One region of the Mesorhizobium sp. C120A genome, then DNA from elsewhere that is predicted to be linked to it. Evidence: predicted binding sites of a transcription regulator. Region 1 holds the regulator's gene; the other holds the start of a gene.
What was found. The regulator LexA, encoded in region 1, represses DNA repair genes until DNA is damaged. The targets are predictions, from matches to a motif close to TGTTCNNNNTGTGTTCNG.
Positions count from the first base shown of each region.

Region 2: a site for LexA is predicted at 4,731-4,748, ahead of NL532_RS03145 (YifB family Mg chelatase-like AAA ATPase). Genes of this name have one in related genera too.

Region 1 covers NZ_CP100476.1:3,883,646-3,895,981, forward strand. The annotation lists gene kynU (kynureninase) at 1-285, opposite strand, end outside; gene NL532_RS18825 (GntR family transcriptional regulator) at 453-1,217, shown strand; gene lexA (transcriptional repressor LexA) at 1,423-2,205, shown strand; gene NL532_RS18835 (ComEC/Rec2 family competence protein) at 2,199-4,655, opposite strand; gene arr (NAD(+)--rifampin ADP-ribosyltransferase) at 4,767-5,183, opposite strand; gene gltX (glutamate--tRNA ligase) at 5,646-7,070, shown strand; gene gltA (citrate synthase) at 7,251-8,582, shown strand; gene lpxB (lipid-A-disaccharide synthase) at 8,722-9,900, opposite strand; gene NL532_RS18860 (LpxI family protein) at 9,890-10,792, opposite strand; gene lpxA (acyl-ACP--UDP-N-acetylglucosamine O-acyltransferase) at 10,779-11,612, opposite strand; gene fabZ (3-hydroxyacyl-ACP dehydratase FabZ) at 11,628-12,080, opposite strand; gene lpxD (UDP-3-O-(3-hydroxymyristoyl)glucosamine N-acyltransferase) at 12,082-12,336, opposite strand, start outside.
Region 2 covers NZ_CP100476.1:639,961-652,296, forward strand. The annotation lists gene NL532_RS03120 (glycosyltransferase) at 1-769, shown strand, start outside; gene NL532_RS03125 (GtrA family protein) at 774-1,148, shown strand; gene gshB (glutathione synthase) at 1,283-2,236, shown strand; gene NL532_RS03135 (glycosyltransferase family 2 protein) at 2,329-3,402, opposite strand; gene NL532_RS03140 (glycosyltransferase) at 3,587-4,651, shown strand; gene NL532_RS03145 (YifB family Mg chelatase-like AAA ATPase) at 4,843-6,375, shown strand; gene NL532_RS03150 (malate synthase G) at 6,581-8,752, opposite strand; partial or broken gene NL532_RS03155 (hydantoinase/oxoprolinase N-terminal domain-containing protein) at 8,875-10,895, opposite strand; gene NL532_RS03160 (threonine ammonia-lyase) at 11,091-12,068, shown strand; gene NL532_RS03165 (nuclear transport factor 2 family protein) at 12,077-12,336, shown strand, end outside.

The DNA of each region.
Region 1 (12,336 bases):
CACCGTCTGCCCATCAGCCGCGCCGATCAGTCGCCCGAGCTGATCTCCGAGTTCCACCGGCATGTTGAACCAGCCGGCGGTGTTCCAGGCGCGAATGAGATCGTGCGCCCATTCCTGCGTGGCGGCCTGCTGCAGTTCGCTGAAGACGACCGCTGACGCGGCGCCCAGGGAATTGCCGTCGAGATAAATCACGCCTTGCGGCAAGACAAAGCGTCCGCGCATGGAGCGCAGCGGATCGGCGGCATCCATTGCTTCGATTGTAGCGAGATCGGGTGTCGTGCTCATGATCCGGCGCCCCTCCATGGACAAACGCGCGCGGCGGAGCCTGCCGCCCAAACATGCCGGCGATCTTGAGTGGTCGCCCTTGAACTGTCAAACATTATATATAATTCACCCATTGAAAGGCTTTGATATATAATGATCCGCCGAGCGTTTATGTCTGATGGATCACGATGCTGGATGACGAGCAGACCTCGAAGACGGAAGCGGCCTATCGCCTGCTCAGGCGCGATATTCTTGCGACCCGGCTGGCGCCTGCCGCGCCGTTGAAGCTGAGCACGCTGCGCAACACCTACGGCATCGGCTGGACGCCGTTGCGCGAGGCGCTGTCGCGGCTGGAGGCGGAACGGCTTGTGACCGCCATCAGCAACCGCGGGTTTGCGGTCGCTCCCGTCTCTCGGGCGGAGCTCGAGGATTTGGCGCGTGCGCGGCTGGTGGTCGAACTGCCCCTGCTGGTGGAATCGATCGAGGAGGGCGACCGTGAGTGGGAAGACGCGGTCGTTGCCGCCCACTATCGTCTCTCACGGTGCGGGTCTGTTCTCGACGATCCATCGGATGATGCGGTCGACGCGTGGTACGAAAAACACGATGCCTTCCATGCGGCGCTGCTCAGTGCCGCGACATCCAGCTGGCTGCTGCGCTTCAATGCGACGATTTCCGACCAATTGCATCGCCATCACCGCTTTCTGGGTCTGGCCCCGACGCTGCGCGCCGCCGCCGGCCGCACGGATGGCCACCGGAAGGCCGTGGCGGCCCTGCGCGACGCCGTGGCGATCGAACACCATACCGCCCTGATGGAAGCGGCCCTCGATCGCGACGTCGAACGTGCGAAAACTCTGATGACCGCTCACATCGGCTACACGCTGCAGGTCTATGCCCAGAGTGAACCCGGCGCGGATGCTGCGCAGCCCCGTCCGAAAAGGAAGCGGCGATCGTAGCCGACGACGCAGGGCACTTTGTCTTCGTTTCACCCCGTTGCCGGCCAACGACTACGAGCGGCGCTCGCAGCGCCGAACGTTACGCTGAACAAAACGTCAACACATTCATTAAACTTTAAAAGGTTGCGGAACACAACTGGAACAGATAGGGTTTGTTCTGGGTTTGTTTTTTCTGATTCTGGTTTCAGAACCCTTGGGGGCCGCGATGCTGACGCGCAAACAACATGAGCTTCTGATGTTCATCCATGAACGCCTGAAGGAGAGCGGAATCCCGCCGTCCTTCGACGAGATGAAGGAAGCGCTCGACCTCGCCTCCAAGTCCGGCATCCACCGCCTGATCACGGCGCTTGAGGAGCGCGGTTTCATTCGCCGGCTGCCGAACCGGGCGCGCGCGCTGGAAGTGCTGCGGCTGCCCGACTCGATCGCACCAGGCCTCAATGCGGCGAGGAAGTTTTCGCCGAGCGTCATTCAGGGCAGTCTTGGTCAAACCGGCCAAGGGCAAGGCGGCCAAGGACAAGGCGCGTTGGGCCAAGGCGGTCTCGGCCGCCAGATCAAGCCGGGCTCGCCGTCGCGTTCGATGTCGGCCGGCAATGACGATGCCGTTTCCGCGATTTCAATCCCGGTTATGGGACGCATCGCCGCCGGCGTGCCGATCGACGCCATCCAGCATCAGACCCATTCGATCTCGGTGCCGCCCGATATGATCATGGGCGGCGAACACTACGCGCTCGAGGTCAAGGGCGATTCGATGATCGAGGCCGGCATTTTCGATGGCGACACGGTCATCATCCGCAATGCCGACACAGCCAGCCCCGGCGAGATCGTGGTGGCGTTGGTCGACGATGAGGAAGCGACCCTGAAACGCTTCCGCCGCAAGGGCGCCTCGATCGCCCTGGAAGCCGCCAACCCGGCCTACGAGACCCGCATTTTTGGACCGGACAGGGTGAAGGTGCAGGGCAAGCTTGTCGGATTGATCCGGCGCTACTGAGCCGGCTTGGGTTTGTACTTTTCACGCTGGTTGTAAGGCGGCAGGCCGCGCGCTTCGCGGGAGAAGCGGCGTTGCTCGTGCCAGGGGCGATACGGCTTGTCGACGGCGAAGCGGATGGTTGGCGCTGCAGCTGCCGATTGCGGATCGAAGAAGACGGCGGCGCTGCCGTCGCGGGCCAGCTGTTTCTTCGTCACGACCAGCACCAGCGGGTCGCGGCACGGATTGTAGGCGGTGGCGTCATCGATGACGATCAGGCTCGCGAAGGCACAGGCCGGCCGCGCCGTCTTGCGGTCTTTCGCAAGCGCTACAATGGCTCCGGAAGGGTGCCGGGCGATACAGAGATCGCCGGTGCAATAGAAGGGCGAGCCGGGCGGCAGATCGAGCGGATCGAGATCGAACCGCGTATCTGTTGCCTCGAAAATCTCAGGTGGGATAATGGTTTTGGCCCGCAGCGCCCGTTTCCAATTGTCCGTGGTGAATTCGTTGGAGCGTTCGCGGTTGAGGGCGAGTTCGCCGCCACCGATCGGCATGGCCACCAGATGCGCATCCTCGGATATGAGCACGTCGGGCGTAAGCACCTGCGGCACCGTCAACAGGCCGGCCAGCGCGAAAGGCACGGCCGCCAACCTGAGCCAGGTGGTGGCCATGGTGGCGATGACGAGGGCGACCGCCACCAACAGCACCGAGCGGATGGAGATCAGCCCGACGGCGTCGACCGGCGAGCGCTCGGAAATCCAGGCCGATATAGCGATCATCGCCATCAGACCCTTGCCCATCACATAGAGGAACGGCCCGTCGGCGCCGAACGGCATCGCCAGTGCGCTGAGCACGGCAAAAGGCATGACGATCAACGAAACAATCGGCATCACGGCCAGATTGGCGATCAGGCTGAGCGGCGACACACGCTGAAAATGCCAGATGGCGAACAGCAAGGTTGCACTGCCGGCGATGATCGAGGTCATGGCGAGGCCGCCCATGGCCAGCGCGAATTTTCGCGACAGGAAGCCGACGAAGGAGCGCTTTGCCGGCGGCGTTCTCACCTTGTCGGCGCGGTAATCGGCCCAGCCGGCATAGGCGCCGACAAGGGCGGCGGTGGCAGCAAACGACATCTGGAAGCTGGGACCGACCACCTCGTGCGGCGACACCAGGATGACGGCAATGGCGGAGATCGCCAGATTGCGCATGGTGAGTGCGGCGCGATCAAACAGCACGGCGACAAGCATGACCGCCAGCATGATGAAGCTGCGCTCGGCGGCAACCACGACGCCTGAAATGACGAGATAGGCGGCGATGGAGACGAGTGCTGCCACTGCTGCATATTTCTTGACTGGGCGGCGCGAAGAGAAATCGGGAAACAGCGCAAAGGCGCCACGCAGCAACGCCATGATGGTGCCGGCAACCAGCGCCATGTGCAGGCCGGAGATGGAGATGATGTGGTAGATGCCGGTGCGCCGCATCGCTTCGTTGACCTCGTCCGGGATGCCGGCGCGCACCCCGACAATCAACGCCGCGGCAATCTCGCCTTCGGCGCCGCCGATTTTGCCCCTGATATGGTCGGCAATGTTTTCGCGCGCGTTCTCGATTGCCGAGGAGAGCCGCGCGGTCAGCGGCGGCGGTCCCTGCGTAGCAATGGTTTTCGGATTGCCGAGAAAGAAGCCGCTGCCGCCGATACCGGTGAAATAGCTGTCGAAGGAGAAATCGTAGCTCTCCGGCCGCACCGGACCGGTCGGCGGCAACAGCCTGGCATAGCCGGTGATCAGGGAGCCGGCGGTCATATCGGCGGGAACGGTCCGCGCCGAGAGCCTGACCCGCTCCGGGGCGTAGCGCAGCTCGGGGTAAGCGGTCGAAACCACATCGAGCGTCAGCCTGATGCGGCCGCTTTCCATCTGTTCGAGACTGACGACGCGGCCGGTCAGCCGTGTCTGAATCTCGGAGCCGAGCATCTGCGTTCCGGCGCGCCAAGTCTCGACTTTGGCGGCGACGACGCCGAGCGCGCACAGCATCGCGGCCATGCAGAACAGATGCGTCCTCGGCCGCGATCGCGTGGCGAGGGCGCAACATGTCGCCAGCACCACAATGGCGATTGGCTGCGCAAAGCCGGGCTCGCCGGCCAGCGAGAAATAAATGATGACGCCGGCCGCCAGGAAAACCGGCACCAGCAGGAAGGCGACGCCCCGGTCGAGCTCCGTGTTGGCGGCCACGGCAAGGCTGCGGCGGAGCGCGGGCCATGACGGACGGCGAAGCCGTCTGCGCAGACGGGCGATAGATCCGGGCGCTGTGACTTGCGCCGGCAACGCGCCACCGGGCAGCGCAGGCGCGACGCCGGGATGCGGCTCAGGCAGCGCGAGGGGCAGCGGCTCGGCATAGGGACTATCGGCAAACAGCGAGCGTTCGCTGACGCTTGCCTCGGCGCCTTCGCCTTCCTTCGTGCCCCGGCCACGTCCAGCCATCGGGTCTGCCCCTTGCGCCCCAGACCCCTATGCTACATGAACGCGCAAAGCGCGAAAGTCCGCGTGATCACGTCCACCGCGCCGGAATCGACCATCACCTGGCAAGGACGCTCAATCCTCAATCATATCCTGGCCCTCCGCCCTCAGGCGAGCAAGCCCATCGTGCATTGCCTTCAATTGTTCCGGTGTATGACCCTGCCATTCACCGAGTTCACCCAGGATGAGCAACGGATCACGGGAGCGGTAGGATTTCGTCGGATTACCGGGAAATTTTTTGTCGGTCAGGTTAGGGTCATCCATAAAAAACCCCGTCGGCTTTACGATGTAAATCCTTTGACGACCGTCACCCGTTGCAAGCTCTGCTCCCCAGATGGCGGCTTCCAGTGTCTGGGTGAAATAGATCCATGACAGTGGTTTACCTCTGAAATTGGAAGGGTGGCCGACGCTCAGCAGATCCCCGGGTTTCAAATCCGCCCGGGTACCATGGTAGAACGGATCACCCTCCGTATGGTCGGCGTTTTCGGTCATCGGTAGTCCTTCTTTCAATCATGCCTCCTTCGTGGCGAGACCGGCCTGCACACAGTTGCGGTGTTCACGATAATGATTGCAGAAAGGTCTATATGCGTGACCAAGCCAACGCTGTCACGGCGGCGTTGTAGTCGGGCAGTGCCGCATCCGTGAAGAAATGTCCGCTCGTCAGAGGGGGCTACCACCGTCGCAGCGATGTTCCAGGCACTGTGACGGACGCTGCAGCCGAATGAAACCCAGACATTGACGCTGCTGTCAAACGAGGTTGCGCGGAGGGTGCGAACAGATTTTGTGCTACAAGGCTCCAGCGCCAGTTGACGCAACCGATAATTGCCGACGTGCCCCGGCCACGTCCAGCCATCGGGTCTGCCCCTTGCGCCCCAGACCCCCTATGCTACATGAACGCGCAAAGCGCGAAAGTCCGCGCGATCACGCTCCGCTTTCCAAGGTTCCGAGAGTTCCATGTCCGACACGGTCGTCACCCGTTTTGCCCCCTCGCCCACCGGCTATCTGCATATCGGCGGCGCGCGCACGGCGCTGTTCAACTGGCTGTACGCCAAGCACACCGGCGGCACGATGGTGCTGCGCATCGAGGACACCGACCGCGAACGCTTCAACGAGGCGGCGACACAGGCCATTCTGGATGGGCTGACCTGGCTCGGCCTTTCCTGGGACGGTGAGGCCATATCGCAGTTCGAGCGCGCGCCGCGCCACCGTGAGGTGGCCGAGGAGCTGGTGCGCCTGGGCAAGGCCTATTACAGCTACGAGACGCCTGCCGAGCTCGAGGCGATGCGCGAGGCCGCACGCGCCAAGGATCTGCCGCCGCGCTACAACGGCCAGTGGCGCGATCGTGCCCCCTCGGAGGCGCCTCCCGGCGTCAAGGGCGCCATCCGCATCAAGGCGCCGACCGAGGGCGAAACCGTGGTGCACGACCGTGTGCAGGGCGAGGTGCGCTTCCCCAACAAGGACCTCGACGATTTCATCATTCTGCGCTCGGACGGCAATCCGACCTACATGCATGCCGTCGTCGTCGACGACCATGACATGGGCGTCACCCACATCATCCGTGGCGACGACCATCTGACCAACGCCGCGCGCCAGACGGTGATCTACAACGCGATGGGCTGGGACGTCCCGTCGATGTCGCATATCCCGCTGATCCACGGCGCCGACGGCGCCAAGCTGTCGAAGCGGCACGGCGCACTCGGTGTCGAGGCTTATCGCGCCATGGGCCATCTGCCCGAGGCACTGCTCAACTATCTGGCGCGGCTCGGCTGGAGCCATGGCGACGACGAGATCATGTCGATCAAGGACATGATTTCGTGGTTCGACATCGGCGATGTCAACAAGGGTGCGGCGCGCTTCGACTTCGCCAAGCTCGAGTCGATCAACGGCGCGCATATGCGCAAGATGGCCGATACCGAGCTGTTCGACATTTTCGTCGCCACTCTGCCATACCTCGAAGGCGGATCTGCTATGGCCGCCCGTCTCGACGACGCCAGGAAGGCGCAGCTGCTGGCCGCCTTGCCGGGCCTGAAAGAGCGCGCCAAGACGCTGGTGGAACTGGCCGATGGCGCGGCCTTCCTGTTCGTCGAGCGGCCGCTGCCGATCGACGAGAAGGCGGCAGCATTGCTCAGTGCCGACGCGCGCGCGATCCTGCGCGGCGCACATGCCGCTTTGCAGACTGTTCCGGGCGATTGGTCGGCTGCCGCGGCTGAAGCCGCGGTGCGCGAGTTCGCAGCGGCCGGCGGCCACAAGCTCGGCGCCGTGGCCCAACCGCTCCGGGCGGCCCTTACCGGCCGTAGCACCTCGCCCGGCGTGTTCGACGTTCTTGCCGTGCTTGGCCGCGAGGAAAGCCTGGCGCGGATTGCGGATCAAATCGATTAGGAGCGAGCTGGCCCAAAAAGATTGGCATTGAAAGGCGGGTTTCGCAGTGCAACATTAGGCCTTGGCCCAATCAGGCACGCACCTCCCAAAATGCGGTGGCGAGTTCGCGCATTCCGGTGATTTCGACGTGTCGTTTGCAGGAATTGCCTTGCCGGCATGAGGAACATGAAGGAGTTGAGAATGAGCGAAGCTGCGACAAGACTGGAAACCGGCAGCAAGACGACGCACCCGTCGACTGCCACGCTCGAACTGGCCGGCAAGACGCATGAATTCAAGGTGCGGAGCGGCTCGGTCGGGCCCGACGTCATCGACATCGGTGCGCTCTACAACACCACCGGCGCCTTCACCTACGATCCCGGCTTCACCTCGACGGCGAGCTGCGAGTCGGCGATAACCTTCATCGACGGCGATGCCGGCATCCTGCTTCACCGCGGCTACCCCATCGACCAGCTGGCCGAGCATGGCGACTTCCTCGAAGTCTGCTACCTCCTGCTCTACGGCGAACTGCCGACCAAGGCGCAGAAGGACGATTTCGACTACCGGGTGACGCGCCACACCATGGTGCACGAGCAGATGTCGCGCTTCTTCACCGGCTTCCGCCGCGACGCGCATCCGATGGCTGTGATGTGCGGCGTGGTCGGCGCGCTGTCGGCCTTCTATCACGACTCCACCGATATTTCGGATCCGTATCAGCGCATGGTCGCCTCGATGCGGCTGATTGCCAAGATGCCGACGATTGCGGCCATGGCCTACAAATACCATATCGGCCAGCCCTTCATTTACCCGAAGAACGAGCTGAACTTCGCCGCCAACTTCCTGCATATGTGCTTTGCGGTGCCGTGCGAGGAATACAAGATCAATCCGGTGCTGGCGCGCGCCATGGAGCGCATCTTCATCCTGCATGCCGACCACGAACAAAACGCCTCGACCTCGACGGTGCGCCTTGCCGGCTCGTCGGGCGCCAATCCGTTCGCCTGCATTGCCGCCGGCATCGCCTGCCTGTGGGGCCCGGCGCATGGCGGCGCCAACGAAGCGGCGCTCAACATGCTGGGCGAGATCGGCCATGTCGACCACATCCCGGAATTCATCGCCCGCGCCAAGGACAAGAACGATCCGTTCCGGCTGATGGGCTTCGGCCATCGCGTCTACAAGAACTACGATCCTCGCGCGAAAATCATGCAGAAGACGGCGCATGAGGTGCTGGGCGAACTCGGCATCAAGGACGATCCGCTGCTCGATATCGCCATGGAGCTGGAAAAGATCGCGCTGACCGATTCCTACTTCATCGAGAAGAAGCTCTATCCGAACGTCGATTTCTATTCCGGCATCACGCTGAAGGCGCTGGGCTTCCCCACCACCATGTTCACCGTACTGTTCGCGGTCGCGCGCACCGTCGGCTGGATCGCGCAGTGGAAGGAAATGATCGAGGACCCGCACCAGAAGATCGGCCGCCCGCGCCAGCTCTATACCGGCGCCCCGGAACGCGACTACGTGCCGATTGCGAAAAGGTGAAAGAGAGTGAATGGTGAATGGTAAGTAGTGAATAGCAGGTAGTAATAGCAGGTAGTAAGTAGCAGCTTGATTATAGTCGAGAGCTCGTTAATCCTATTCACTATTCACTATTCACTATTCACTATTCACTATTCACTCGCTAAGCCCTATTCGCTCTCCCGATGTGGCGAAGAACGACATCGGCGGCGATGTCGCCGGAGGGCCTGTCGGTGGCCATGCGTCTGGCAACCTCGCCAAAGCCGTCCTTTTGCCAAGCGCGGTAGGCGGTGTCTGAGAACAGTGCCTCGAGCTGCCGCGCCAGATAGTGCGGCCGCACGTACTGGTTGTAGCTTTCCGGCACGACCGGCCGGTCGGCAATAAGGTTGGGCAAAGCAGCGCTCCACACCGTGATCAGGCTCTGCGCCATCAGCATGATCGGATCGAACTTGTAGCAAGAGATCATCGGGACACCCGACATCGCCAGTTCCAGTGACACCGTTCCAGACGCGATCAGCGCCGCATCGGCCTTGCCGAAGGCCTGCCACTTGCGCTCGGGATCGAGGATGACTTCTGGCTCCTGATCCCAGCGCGCCACCGATGTTTTGACCAGTTCGGCGACATGCGGCACCGTCGGCAGCAACAGCCGCAGCCTGTGGCCACGCGCGCGCAGCGCCGACACCGTCTCGCCGAACGGACCGATAAGCCGGCTCACCTCGCCGCGCCGCGACCCTGGCAGGACGAGCAGCGTCTTGACGTGATCGGCCGAGAGATCGCGTGGCTGGGCTTGCGCCCTGGCCGCGCCCAGCACGCCTGGATCATGCGTGAGGCGATGTCCGACGTAAGTGCCGGGCGGGCCGCCGAGACGGCTGAGCTCCTTTACCTCGAAAGGCAGGATGCACAGTATGTGGTCGACATAGGGCTTCATCGCGGCCGCCCTACCCGGCCGCCACGCCCAGACGCTCGGGCAGACATAATGGACGATCGGGATCGACGGATCGGCGGCGCGGATCTTTTTGCCGACGCGCAGCGAGAAATCGGGGCTGTCGATGGTGATCAGACAGTCGGGTTTTTCGGCGGCGACAGCACTTGCCGTCTGGCTGATCCGCCGCATCAGGCGCGGCAAGTCACGCAGGATGGCGCTGAGCCCCATCAGCGCGATCTCGGCGCCGTCGAACAGCGGCGCCAGTCCGAGCGCCTGCAGATGCCGCCCGCCAGTGCCGACGAGTTGCACCTCGCGCCCGGTCATGCGCTTCAGCGCCTGCACGATGTCGGCGCCCAGCAGGTCGCCGGATTCTTCGCCGGCGACGATGGCAATCTTCAGCGGCTTCTCAGCTGCCATGGACAGCCCCCGCAGCCGGCAGGCCGAACACGAACAGGCCGAGCGCATTGGCGCGCGCGAGAACGGCGGGGCCTTCGAGGATGAGCGAACGGCCGGCTTCGACGGCAATGCCGGCGAGCCCCGCGGCATGCGCCGCCTCGACGGTCTGGGGGCCAATAGATGGCAGATCGGCACGCAATTCCTGGCCAGGCTTGGCGCATTTGACCAGGACACCGCGCGTCTTGCCGGCCAGCCTGCCATGGCCGCGCAACTGCTGCGTCCGCTCGAGCAGTCCGTGGGTGCCCTCGACGCCTTCCAGGGCAACAGTGCGGCCACCGATGGCAATTGCCGCCTGACCAATGTCGAGCGCGCCGATGGCCTTTGCCGCCGCGTGTGCCGCCTCGATATCGCGCCAGTCGGACTTTCGCGGCACTGCTTTGGTCAGCGGCCCTTCGGCCGCGACGAGCCGGGGCACGACTTCATGCGCACCGACAACCTTGACGCCCCGTGCCTCCAGGCCGCGGGTCAATATCTTCAACAGCCCGTCATCGCCGCGGGCAAGCGCCATGGCGAGCGAGGGTATAAGTGCCAGTAGCCCAAGGTTCGGACGCATGTCGACCAACCGCGGCCTGCGCCTGATCTCGCCGGCAAGCACAAGATGGGTGATGCGCCGGCGCCTCAGCAACGCAACCAGCGAGCCGATGTCTTCCAGCGCAAGGCTTTCATGCTCATAGATTGTGAGGTCGGACTGACGGTCGGCCTGACCTTCGACCAGGATGATGACAGGCCGATGTCCGGCCTCCGCCAGGCCGGCGGCAACTTCGACCGGCAAGCTACCGCCGCCGGCAATGATGCCGACCCTGGCGTCCGGCGCAAGTTCGAGGCCCGTTGAAGTGGCCTCAGCCTTCGTCATCGGCATCGTCGCCGTCGCCACCCTTAAGCGACGGGACGGCAAAATGCCGCTTGCCGCGACTGGTGATGAAATCGATGATTTTCATGGCCGTCGGCGACGACGCAAACTCGGCCTTGGCGAATTCGATGTTCTCGCCGACAGTGCGGGAGCGGTCGAAGATGGTCTTGTAAGCCTTGCGCAGCAGGTAGATTTCGGCGCGCGGCAACCCGGCGCGCTTCAGGCCGATGATGTTGAGTCCACGCAGGCTGGCGCGATTGCCCACCGCAATGGCGTAGGGAATGACATCGCCGACAAAAGCCGAGCAGCCGCCGAGAAAGGCGTTGTCACCAACACGCACGAACTGATGAACGGCGCTGAGGCCGCCAATATAAACGCTGTCACCGACCTCGCAATGGCCGCCCAGGGTCGCGCCATTGGCGAAGGTGGCGTTTTTACCGACGACGCAATCATGGGCAATGTGGGCATAGGCAAGGAAATTGCCGTTGTCGCCGACGGTCGTCTCACCGCGGCTGGAATCGGTGCCGAGATGCATGGTCACGCCTTCGCGGATCGTGCAGTGCTGGCCGATGACCAAAGTGGTGCGGCCGCCCTTGTGCTTGGTGTTCTGCGGCGGTCCGCCCAGTGTCGCCATTGGATAGACCTTGGTCGCGGCGCCAATGGTTGTCGCGCCCAGCACCGAGACATGGCTGACCAGTTCGACGCGGTCACCGATCACGGCGTCAGCGCCGACATAGCAGAAAGGTCCTATTGCGGCGCCTTCGCCGATCTGCGCGCCGGCCTCGATGACGGCCGAGGGGTGGATTGAAGTCTGTATTTTCATGAGCATTTCGAACCGTCAGCCGGTAACCATCATTGCCGAGATCTCGGCTTCGGCGGCCTTTGTGCCCTCCACCATGGCCTCGCAGGCGAATTTGAGCAGGTTGCCGCGCATCTTGATTTTCTTGACGTGGATTTTCAACTGGTCGCCCGGGACGACCGGTTTGCGGAATTTCGCATTATCGATGGTCAGGAAATAGACCAGCGACGGCTTTTCCGTGTTGAGGTTACGGATGCAGATCGCGCCGGCGGTCTGCGCCATGGCCTCGACGATGAGCACGCCCGGCATCACCGGCTGATCCGGGAAATGGCCCTGGAAATGCGGCTCATTGATGGTCACGTTCTTGATGCCGATGGCAGAATCATTGCCGTCGATTTCGATGATGCGATCGATCATCAGGAAGGGATAGCGATGCGGTAAAAGCTTCATCAACCCCAATATATCGACCGCTTCGAGCGTCGCCGGCACCATCTCAGCTACTTCCCCCTTCGCCCTGCTTGCGCGTCCTGGCGAGCTTCCTCAGCATGGCGATCTCGCGCATGGCTTCCGCCATCGGCTGCGCCGGATAGCCTCCCCAGATCTCGCCCGCCGGCACGTTGCTCATGAACCCGCTTCTTGCAGCAAGCTTGGCCCCTGATCCGATGGTCAAATGATCGGCAAGGCCAACGCCGCCGCCCATGGTGACACCATCACCGACGGTGACGGAGCCGGAAATACCAGAGAGCCC
Region 2 (12,336 bases), 3.2 Mb from region 1:
CGACATCGATGCGGACATCTATCTGATGGCCGATGGCGACGGCACCTATGCGCCGGAAGATGCCTCGCTGCTGATCAACATCCTGCAGACCGAGCGCTGCGACATGGTGGTAGGCACCAGGCGCGGCGTCACCGACGATGCCGGCCGTTCCGGCCATGCCTTCGGCAACCGCATCTTCAATAGCCTCTACAAGCGGCTGTTCGGCGCCGACTTCACCGACATCTTCTCCGGCTACCGCGTCTTCTCGAGGCGTTTCGTCAAGAGCTTTCCCGCGGTTTCCGGCGGCTTCGAGATCGAGACCGAAATGTCGGTGCATGCCTCGCAGCTCAAACTGCCGGTGAGCGAGATCGCGCTCGATTATGGCCGCCGGCCTGAGGGATCGTCGTCGAAGCTGTCGACCTATCGCGACGGCGCCAGGATCCTGTGGATGTTCGCCATGCTGATGAAGGAGACGCAGCCGCTGCGCTTCTTCGGCGCCTTCGCGATTTTCTTCCTGGCATCGAGCCTTACCCTGATGACGCCGGTGCTGATCGAATTCGCCCAGACCGGCCTCGTGCCGCGCATGCCGACCTGGGTGCTGTCGGTCGGCCTGCTGCTCTTGTCGATGCTTGCGATGGTGACCGGACTGATCCTCGATTCGGTATCGCGCGGACGCGCCGAGCAGAAGCGCATTTTCTATCTCTCCGTCCCGTCGGGCCGGGTCGAACGGCGCGAACGCACGAGCGAAACAGCGAAGGCCGAACCGGGCAAGACGCCCCGGGCCGCCTGAGGCCGTGAGCCGGCTCGCCCGCTTCGTCCTGGCCGGCGGCGTTGGTTTCGTCGCCGATGCCGCGGCGCTCTGGCTGTTCTTGGCGGTGACGCCGCTCGGTCCCTTCGTCGCCCGTGTCCTGTCGATCGGCTTTGCGCTGTGCGTCACCTGGCAGATCAACCGGCACCTGACCTTTTCGCCGTCGAGCCGCGGCGTGGCGCAGGAGGGCGCGCGCTATGGCGGCGTCGGCATCGCCACCAGCATTGTCAACTATCTCGTCTACTGCGCCATCCTGTTCGCGCTGCCGGCAATGCCGCCGCTGGCGGCACTTGCCGTCGCCTCGCCGGTCGCCATGGCGCTGTCCTTCCTCGGTTACTCCCGGCTGGTCTTCGACCGGTAAAGGTCTGGGCCAAGCAAGCGCGATTGGCAGAAGCCGCCAAGTTCCGTATATCGGCGACTTGCCTTGCCGCAATTCCGGACGGAAAACCACTACGCACTTTTCCTGGACTTGCTCGACCCGCTGGAGACCAGAAGATGACCCTGAAGATCGCCGTCCAGATGGACCATGTCTCCACCGTCTCGATCGCCGGCGACACGTCCTTTGCGCTGTCGCTGGAGGCGCAGCGGCGCGGCCACCAATTGTTCCACTACACGCCCGACCGGCTGTCGATGCTGGGCGGCAAGGTGTTTGCCCGCATCGAAGAGATGAAGCTCCGCGACGAGAAGGGCAATCATTATACGCTGGGCGACAAGGTGCGCACCGACCTGTCGGAGATGGATGTGATCCTGCTGCGCCAGGATCCGCCCTTCGACATGAATTACATCACCACCACGCATATTCTGGAGCGCATTCACCCGAAGACATTGGTCGTCAACGACCCGGCCTGGGTGCGCAACAGCCCGGAAAAGATCTTCGTCACCGAATTCCCCGATCTGATGCCCGAAACGCTGATCACCAAGGATCCCCAGGAGGTCGCGGCCTTCCGCAAGGAATTCGGCGACATCATCGTCAAGCCGCTCTATGGCAATGGCGGCGCCGGCATCTTCCATCTCAAGGAAGACGATCGCAACCTCGCCTCACTGCTCGAAATGTTCGCCCAGCTGTCACGCGAGCCGTATATCGTCCAGCGCTATCTGAAGGATGTGCGCAAGGGCGACAAGCGAATCATCCTGATCGACGGCGAGGCGGTCGGCGCCATCAACCGCGTGCCGGCCGACCACGATTCTCGCTCCAACATGCATGTCGGCGGCCGCGCCGAAAAGACCGAGCTGACGGAACGCGAACGCGAAATCTGCGCCCGCATCGGCCCATCGCTGAAAGAACGCGGCTTCATCCTGGTCGGCATCGACGTGATCGGCGACTACATGACCGAGATCAACGTGACCTCGCCAACCGGCGTGCGCGAAGTGCAGCGTTTTGGCGGCGCCGATATCGCCAGCCTGTTCTGGGACGCGGTGGAGGAAAAGCGGCGGAATTCGACCGCGTAGTGTGCGTTGCTACGGAGGACTTTGGTGGGTCCAGAGAAGCATCGAAAGATGCTCTTTATCGGGTAAGACTGCCGAGCAAGCGGCTCATCAGATCAAACTATGTCCCGGAAGCGCCGAGGCCTCAGTTTCCGAGGAAGGAGACCGATAAGTCTGGTCTGCAATTTTCGCTGTGGTGTTGCCCAGTCTTTCAGCAGAAAACCCGCATCGGAGTTCTTTTCCAGCAATGCAAAAGCCGCAGACAGTCCGATCAGGTCGACCAAGGTCCTGCGCATTGAGTGGCGGGAGATTAAATGCGCCAGTCCCGGCGCCACTTCGCACCAACGATTGGCCAGTGCCCGCCGTATCGCTATTTCAGTATCAGGCGACATCCTGCCGAGGCCAACTCCGGTACCCAGGATGCGCCCGTCCGCCCAGCCATTGCCGCCGTGAAGCCGATAACTGCCAAGAGCCCGCCCAATCCTCACGGTTCCGCCGATCATATGGGCGGCACGAGCCATATAACCATCGGCACATATCTTTATTTCGTCCGGATCGGATGGACGCATGATTTCAAGCGGAGCTCGACGAAACATCATCCCCGATGTGGTTGACCAAAACCAACCCACGGTACCCCGATCAATAAATAATAATGTCGGGTCAGCTTCGGTGTCGACATGCAGGTAGCCGCTCATTTTCGGCATCGATCGCGGGTCGTTCAGGTGGAATACGGGATGACCGCCCGCAAGCAGGTTGCCGGCCGTATCTATCACCACCTCATCGGAGCTCGACATTGCCGCGATACGGGTTTGGCTGAGATGCGCTCTCACATGGCATTCTATGAAGTCAGGATGCCAAGCATCGTCACCGTCAAGAAAGGAGATCAGGGGCCCGGCTGTCGCGTCAAGCCCGGTCATCATTGCTGTCAACTGCCCGCCATTTTGCAGTCGGGGCAGAAAGCGGAAACGACTGTCGCCAAGCTGGGACAGACACTCTTCAATCCTTCGGCGGGAACCGTCGGTCGAAAAATCATCGACCACCACGCATTCGAACGCAGTGTATGTCTGCGCCGCTACGGATCGGATCGCAGTGTCGATGAATGCCTCTTGATTGAAACAGCCTACGCAAACGGATACGGTTGGTAGCGCGATGTGAGAACCAGCTCCGCTTGGGACGATGTTTTCTTTCAAGAGGCGCTTCTCCGTACACCAGATTTGATCGCCTGAGATATTCCGTCGATCAAATGGCGGTGTTTCTTTGCCAAATTTCTCTCTATCGAAGCGAGTTTTTCTCCGCACTCAAGATCGCAATTGCCGCATGTTGACCCTACAGCACGGGTATCGCCCTCCTACCAAATTCGAGATTGTCAGAGCCATGCTGCGTCATGGCCACAACCTCAGAAAAGGGCACCCTTCCGCGAAGTCGCAACCTGCTCTTCAGGCCAGTTTGCTGTCGGACGATCCGTTCATATCCTATTCGGGAATGTCCGGTACGCCGCTCGGATTAGCAAGTCATATGCCTTTCCGTCCACGCAGCCACCGCGCCTGGTTTCTCATCTCGCCAACCTGGTCCATCGAAAACAGTGCTAGCGTCAAAACCATCCGGACCTATGCCGTTCTGCATAGACTCAAGAACCCCCGTCACTCGCTAATCTTCCTATCCAACACTCAGGCAGAGGCTGATCTGTTGAACCAGTCCGGCGAGGCCGCCGTCCTGCACAACAAGACGTCAACAACCTCCGAACACATATTCAGGCCTCTCGATGACGTCCCTGTAGAATTTGATGCAATCTACAATGCGCAGCTGGCTCCGTGGAAGCGCCATGACTTGTCGCTTGGCATCCAGCGTTGCGCATTTGTCTTCTATCGAGATTCAAGCGGATCCTCCACGACGGAGTCGGAAAGAGCGCGAATAAATCGGCATAGGGAGCTCGCGCCGCATCACGTCTTTATCAACGAGTTTGACGGCACCGGCAAGCCGGTCCGATTGGCACCGGCTCAGGTGAACACGCATCTAAATCGTGCAGCCGTGGGAATCTGTCTCTCTCACCTGGAAGGACCAATGTTCGCCAGCACGGAATATCTTCTCGCGGGCCTTCCAGTGGTCACGACGCCGAACCATGGCGGCCGAGACCTTTATCTGGATGACGACTATTCGCTCACAGTTCCACCCGATCCTCGATCCATCGCGGAGGCTGTCTTAGCGCTGAAGGAGCGACGAATTCCCCGGGATTACATTCGTTCGCAAACTTTGAAACGAATCGAACGAGACCGCGGGCGGTTCATAGACCTTGTAAACGAGATTTTTCTGGAGAGCGGCTCTTCGCGCCGGATCGCCCTGCCTTGGCCTTTCAGATATCCTGTCATGGAGTGGCTTCCACCGCAGGTCGCGATCGATCGATCGCTTTCAGGTTCGGTCGATGCCTTCATCACCGCTTAGACGGCAACAGCCTCGGATTGCCGGAGGAACTCTGTCGCCCTCTACCGGGCACAACGCGGCTGCAACCAGCACGGCTGCCTGTTCCTGTAATGTTCTTGCCTTGGCCTGAAATCTATGGTTGTCTTGTCGTGACGTCGCTCGCGGCCTGAACCACAAGGTCGAGGCGAAGCCGGTTTCCGGGGGCAGGGCAAATGGTGGCGCGGGTTCGCACGGTTGCTTTCCAGGGCATCGAGGCCGTGCCGGTCGATGTCCAGGTGATGATCGCGCCGGGCAAGGTCGGCATGCAGATCGTCGGCCTGGCCGACAAGGCGGTGGCCGAAAGCCGCGAACGCGTGCAGGCGGCGCTCCATGCATCCGGCCTGTCGATGCCGTCGAAGAAGGTGACGGTCAACCTCGCTCCAGCCGATCTGCCCAAGGAAGGCAGCCATTACGACCTGCCGATCGCGCTCGGCCTGATGGCAGCACTCGGCGCCATTCCGGGCGACATGCTGGCCTCCTATGTCGTGCTCGGCGAATTGTCGCTCGACGGAACCATTGCCGCGGTTGCAGGCGCCCTGCCGGCGGCGATCGGCGCCAATGCCGAGGGCAAAGGCCTGATTTGCCCGTTCGGCTGCGGGCCGGAAGCGGCCTGGGCGGGAAAGGATTTCGACATATTGGCGCCGCGCAGCCTGATTGCCATCGCCAATCATTTTCGCGGCACGCAGGTGCTGTCGCGACCCGAGCCCGGCATTCATGTCTCGGCGCGCGACCTGCCCGACCTCTCAGACATCAAGGGCCAGGAAAGCGCCAAGCGGGCGCTGGAAGTGGCGGCGGCCGGCGGCCACAATCTCTTGATGGTAGGGCCTCCCGGCTCGGGAAAATCGATGCTGGCGCAGAGGCTGCCTTCAATTCTGCCGCCACTGGCGCCCAAGGAACTTCTTGAAGTCTCGATGATCGCCTCGGTGGCCGGCGAGCTCGGCGAAGGCAAGCTCACCGACCGGCGGCCGTTCCGCGCCCCGCACCATTCGGCTTCGATGGCGGCAATGGTCGGCGGCGGCATCAGGGCGCGGCCGGGCGAAGTATCGCTTGCCCATAACGGCGTCCTGTTCCTCGACGAGTTTCCCGAATTCACGCCGCAGACCTTGGATGCGCTGCGCCAACCGCTGGAGACCGGCGACTGCATGATCGCGCGCGCCAACCACCGCGTCACCTATCCAGCGCGCATCCAGCTGGTGGCGGCGATGAACCCGTGCCGTTGCGGCATGGCCGGCGAGCCCGGCTATCGCTGCCTGCGCGGCGAACGCTGCCGCACCGATTACCAGGCGCGCATCTCAGGCCCGTTGCTCGACCGCATCGACCTCAGGATCGAGGTACCGGCGGTCTCGGCCGCCGACCTGATCCGGCCCGACCGAGCGGAGAAAAGTGCAGCCGTCGCCCAGCGCGTGGCGCGCGCCCGCACCATCCAGCGCGAACGTTTCGAGCGGCTGGGCGTAACCAGCGCCACCACCAACGCCCATTGCTCGCCTTCTGTTATCGAGGACATCGCCGCGCCGGACGCAGCAGGCCTGTCGCTGCTGAAAGACGCCAGCGAGAAACTCGGCTTTTCTGCGCGCGCCTATCACCGCGTGCTCAAAGTGGCGCGCACACTGGCTGACCTCGACGCCAGCGAAACCGTCGGCCGAATTCACCTGGCCGAGGCGATTTCCTACCGCATGATGTCGGAGCGGGTAGCGCAGGCGGCGTAACGCTCCTCCTTGAGGGGAAGGTGGCCCCGAAGCGGCAGGGTGGGGGTCGCCGAAGAATGGTCGATCTTTTTGGAGCCGAGCCGAGAAAGGGCCTCTGCAATGACATTGCTTGTAGTGTCGTCCGAAGGGAGTCGCTGCACTTCACGCAGGACCCCACCCGGCCCTTCGGGCCACCCTCCCCTCAAGGGGGAGGGAAACGCAGGCGCTAATTCGCCCGCTCTTTCGCCTTCAGCTCCAGCCGCCGTGCGTGCAGCACCGGTTCCGTATAGCCATTCGGCTGTTCGCGGCCTCTAAACACCAGGTCGCAGGCGGCGTGGAAGGCGATGGAATTGTCGAAATCGGTGGCCATCGGGCGGTAGAGCGGGTCGCCGACATTTTGGAGGTCGACGATCGCTGCCATGCGCCGCAGCGAATCCATCACCTGAATTTCGGAGCAAACCTTGTGGTGCAGCCAGTTGGCGATGTGCTGCGAGGAGATGCGCAGCGTGGCGCGGTCTTCCATCAGGCCGACATCGTTGATGTCGGGCACTTTCGAGCAGCCGACGCCCTGGTCGATCCAGCGCACGACATAGCCGAGAATGCCTTGCGCATTGTTGTCGAGCTCGCGCTGGATCTCGTCGGGGGTCCAGTTCGGCCGCACCGCCACCGGCACCGACAATATATCATCGAGCTTCGCCTTCGGCCGGCTCTTGAGCGCCGCCTGGACGGCATGGACATCGACCTTGTGATAGTGCGTGGCGTGCAACGTCGCCGCCGTCGGCGACGGCACCCAGGCGGTGTTGGCGCCGGCCTTGGGATGCGCGATCTTCTGTTCCAGCATCGCCGCCATCAGATCCGGCATCGCCCACATGCCCTTGCCGATCTGGGCGTGGCCGGCCAGACCGCATTCCAGCCCGGTGTCGACATTCCACGCCTCATAGGCGGAGATCCAGGCGGCCTGCTTCATGTCGAACTTGCGGATCATCGGCCCGGCTTCCATCGAGGTGTGGATCTCGTCGCCGGTGCGGTCGAGGAAGCCGGTGTTGATGAACACGACGCGTTCCTTGGCGGCGCGGATCGCCTCCTTGAGGTTGACGGTGGTGCGCCGCTCCTCGTCCATGATGCCCATCTTGATGGTGTTTGCCGCCATACCGAGCAGCGCTTCGACGCGGTCGAAAATCTCGACTGCGAAGGCGACTTCCTCCGGCCCATGCATCTTCGGCTTCACCACATACATTGAGCCCGCGCGGGAATTCATCCGACGCCCGTTGGCGCCGACATCGTGCAGCGCGATCAGCGCCGTCATCGCCGCATCCAAGATGCCTTCCGGCACCTCGTTGCCATCGCGGTCGAGGATGGCCGGATTGGTCATGAGGTGACCGACGTTTCGCACCAGCATCAGCGAGCGGCCAGGCAAGCTCAGCGCGCCACCACTGGGCGCGGTCCAGGCGCGGTCCGGATTGAGCTTGCGCGTGAAGGTTTTGCCGCCCTTGCTGATTTCCTCCGCCAGATCGCCCTTCATCAGGCCGAGCCAGTTGCGGTAGACGATGACCTTGTCCTCGGCATCCACCGCCGCGACCGAATCCTCGCAGTCCTGGATGGTGGTCAGCGCCGATTCCAGGATCACGTCGGCAATGCCGGCCGGGTCGGTGCGGCCGATCTGGTTGGTGCGGTCGATGAGGATCTCGATGTGCAGGCCGTTCTGGACCAGCAGGATGGCTTCCGGGTTGGCACCGTCGCCGCGATAGCCGGCAAATTGTTTCGGGTTGGCCAGCGTGGTGCCGCCGGCGCCAGCGCCGAGCCGCAAGGTGCCACCCGAAACCGTCAGCCCGTTCACGCCGGCCCATTTGCCCGAGGTGAGCGGCACGGACTCGTCCAGAAAACTCTTCGCCCAGGCAACCACCTTGGCGCCGCGCACGGGGTTGAAGCTTTTGCCCTTCTCGGCGCCACCGGTCTCGGCAATGGCGTCGGTTCCGTAGAGCGCATCGTAGAGCGAGCCCCAGCGAGCATTGGCGGCGTTGATCGCATAACGCGCATTCATCACCGGCACCACCAGCTGCGGCCCGGCAACGCTGGCGATCTCGGGGTCGACATTGTCGGTCGTCACGGAGAAGGCCGGCCCTTCGGGCACGAGATAGCCGATCTCACGCAAGAAGCTTTTGTAGGCCTCCATATCGATGGGCGCGCCATTGGCGCGGTGCCAGGCGTCGATCTGTTCCTGCATGGCGTCGCGTTTGGCCAACAGCGCTCGGTTCTTCGGCGCCAGATCATGCACGATGGCCGAAAAGCCGTTCCAGAAAACGTCCGCGGCAATACCGGTACCCGGCAGCGCTTCGCCGACAAAGTCATGCAGTTCGCGGGCAATCCGCAATCCGGCGATCTCGACGCGATCGGTCATCAGGGCTTCTCCAGATGAAGGCTTTGCGGCCTTTGGCATGTCAGGGGCGAAGGGTCAATTCAGCTTAGGGTGAAGCCGGGGATTTTGAAGCTGCTGATCTCCCCCTCGTGGGGGAGATTACCCTAAACCGCGATCCTCGGCCGACCCGATGCAACCGCCACCACATGCGCTTCGATAAACATCCGTTGGGCCTCAACCGTAGACACCTTGAACTCGGTCGAAACGTCGATCTCGGCATTATCCGTGCCGGCATCCTTCGCGCGCGCGGCTACGATCGCCCGCACATCAGCCTCCGCTGCCGCGATCGCCTTGGCCTCGTCGGTGAAGTCGCGCACCGTTTGCCCCGACGCGACCCGGAACAAACCTTCCTTGGGCTGGCTGACGCGGGCTTCGGCCGAGACGCGGACCTGGCCGACGACGGCGCCGAGCGCGTTGGCGACGTCGGTATCCTCCGGCACCACGCACTCATTACCGACCAGCTCGGCCAAGCCGGCATAGTGCAGCGGCGCCGAGGCGCCGAGGCCAATGACCGGACGATCGAGCGCGACGCTGAGCCTTGCGATGCCGGGATGGGAATCGACGGCGCGCTGCACCAGCGCGTGCGCGACGGTGGCGGCGCCATCCAGCCCATCCTCGGCAAAGGCTGTCTCCAGAATGTATTCGGCCGACCAGCGCGTGAGCGTCAGCAGCACGCGTTCGGAAATCACCTCCGGAGACGGCGCGATGTACTGGCCTCGCCCATCACGCTTGCGGGCAAACAGTTCGGCGCCGAGCCGGGCCGCAAGCGGGTCCCAGTTGGCCTGCTTGCCGAGCACATGGGCGGCGTCCGAGGGGTGAAGCCCGAGATATGCACAAGACCGCGCGAGACCAGCCGGTTCAGCGTGGCGTTCTGGGCGTTCGAGGTGAGCAGCCTGTCGATGGCGAGCGGCACGGCACCAATCAGTTCATACAGTTTCGCCTCGGGCGCGGTCAGGCCGGCGGCGAGCCTGTCCGGCACGCCGGTGCGCAACGCAAAGCGGCCGTCCATGCGGCCGGGGTTGGGCGCCCTGAGCTGGCGCTCGAGCTCCGATGTCACTGAAGCACCATGCATCATGCCGGCCAGCGCCAGCGGCACCAGGCGGCGCGGCCCGAGCAGGATTTTCGGGTTGAGCGCGCCATCTTCCAGTGCCACTTCGGAATCGCCGCCGAGGCCGAAGGTGCGCATGGCGACCGCCTCGACCATGGTGCGGAAGCCGCCGACAGTGGCGCCTTCGGGATCGAGCCGAGGACGGCCGCCGTCGAGCACGGCGACATCGGTGGTGGTGCCGCCAATGTCGGACACCATGGCGTTGTCCAGGCCCGTCATGTGGCGGGCGCCGACCAGGCTGGCGGCCGGGCCGGACAGGATGGTCTCGATCGGCCGCTGGCGGGCAAACGCCGCCGAAACCAGCGCGCCATCGCCGCGCACCACCATCAGGGGGGCTACGATGTTGCGGGCCTCCAAAAATCCTTCGGTTGCCGCCACCAGCCGGTCGATCATCGAGATCAGCCTGGCGTTGAGCAAGGTGGTGAGCGCGCGACGCGGACCGCCGAGCTTGGCCGACAATTCATGGCTGGCGGTCACCGGCAGGCCGGTCTTTTCGCGGATGAGGTCGCGCGCGGCGAGTTCATGCGCCGGGTTGCGGGTGGCGAAATAGGCGCACACGGCAAAGCCCGACACCGAGGCGCCGAGTTCAGGGAGTGCTGCTTCCAGCCCCGACAGATCGAGCTTGGCCGCATTGCCGTGCACGTCATGGCCGCCCGGACAAAACACCACCGGATCGGTGCCGAGCGCCGTCTTCAGCCCGTCGCGCGCAAGGTCGGCCCCGGTAAAGCCGATCATGATGAGCGCCACACGCCCACCCTGGCCCTCGACCAGCGCATTGGTGGCGAGCGTCGTCGACATCGACACGAGTTTGATCGCGGCCGGATCGGTGGCCGATTTTCCCAGCACCGCATCGACCGCGCCGGAAATGCCGACGGCAAGATCGTGCCGCGTGGTCAGCGCCTTGGCCTTGGCCAGCACCTTGCCTTTTGGCCCGCCTTGTTCCGACCACAGCACGGCATCGGTATAGGTGCCACCGGTGTCGATACCGAGAAACAGGGGTTTTGGCTTGGCGGTCATGTCTGGCGGTCCGGGATTCTGCTCCCCCGCCCTTAGCCGATACGGCCCGGCTGATAAAGGCGGGAGAGGTGGGCCAGTTTGACCCTCGTCGCCGCTCATGCCCGCCAAACTTTGTAACGGTCACATTTTTTCATTGGTGCGTGGCCTGCCTTTGCGTGCACCATGCGCCGATCTCATCCCTTTCAGGACTTCGCCATGACCACGCTCCCCGGCATCGCCGACATCCATGCCGCCGCCGCGCGCCTCTCCGGCCTGATCGCCGAAACGACCTTGATCGAATCGCTGGAACTCAACAAACGCTTCGGCGGCCGCATCCTGTTCAAGCCGGAGACGCTGCAGCGCACCGGCTCGTTCAAGTTCCGCGGCGCCTACAACAAACTGTCTTCGCTGAGCGAAGAAGAGCGCAGCCGCGGCGTCGTCGCCTTCTCCTCAGGCAACCATGCTCAGGGCGTCGCCGCGGCGGCTGCCATGTTCGGCGTCAAGGCGGTCATTGCCATGCCGGCCGACGCGCCGGCGATGAAGATCGCCAATGTCCGCAAGATGGGCGCCGAAGTGGTGCCGTTCGACCGCTTTCGCGACGACCGCATGACGGTGGTGCGACCCTACATGGACAAGGGCATGGTGCTGGTGCCTCCTTTCGACGATCCGGCCATCATCGCCGGCCAGGGCACGATCGGTCTCGAACTGACGCGCCAGGCAAAAGCGCTCGGCGTCAGCCTCGATGCGGTCGTCATTCCCTGTGGCGGCGGCGGCCTGACGAGCGGCATTTCGATCGCCGTCAAGGATGCCTCGCCGGCCACAGCAGTCTGGGCCGTTGAGCCCGAGCATTTCGACGACACCCGCCGCTCGCTGATCGAAGGAAAAAGGGTTTCCAACGAGCCCGGCCACAGTTCGATCTGCGATGCCATCCTCACCGCAGAGCCCGGTGCCATCACCTTCGAGATCAACCGCAAGAACCTCGCCGGCGCCATCGCCGTCTCCGACAAGGCGGCCGCACAGGCGGTGCGCGACGCCATGGCCCATCTCAAGCTGGTGGTCGAACCCGGCGGCTGCGTGGCGCTGGCGGCGCTCTCGTCAGGCGAGATCGAACTGTCGGGCAAATGCGTCGCCGTCGTGCTGTCAGGCGGCAATGTCGATTTCACCACCTATGCCGAGATCATGGCCGCGGCCTGAGAACCGATATGGCAGACGCTGAGATAAGGGCGGCTCTCGATCGCCATTGGGCTGCCTCCGATGCCAATGATCTCGAGACGGAGCATCAGATCTATCGCGAGGACGCGGTGCTCGATTATCCGCAATCAGGCGAGCGCATCAGCGGACGGCACAACATCCAGTCGTCGCGCGCCACGCAGCCCAACCGGAAGCGCTTTGCCGTGCGGCGGATCACCGGGTCAGGCGACCTCTGGATCACCGAATATGTCCTGACCTATGACGGGATTCC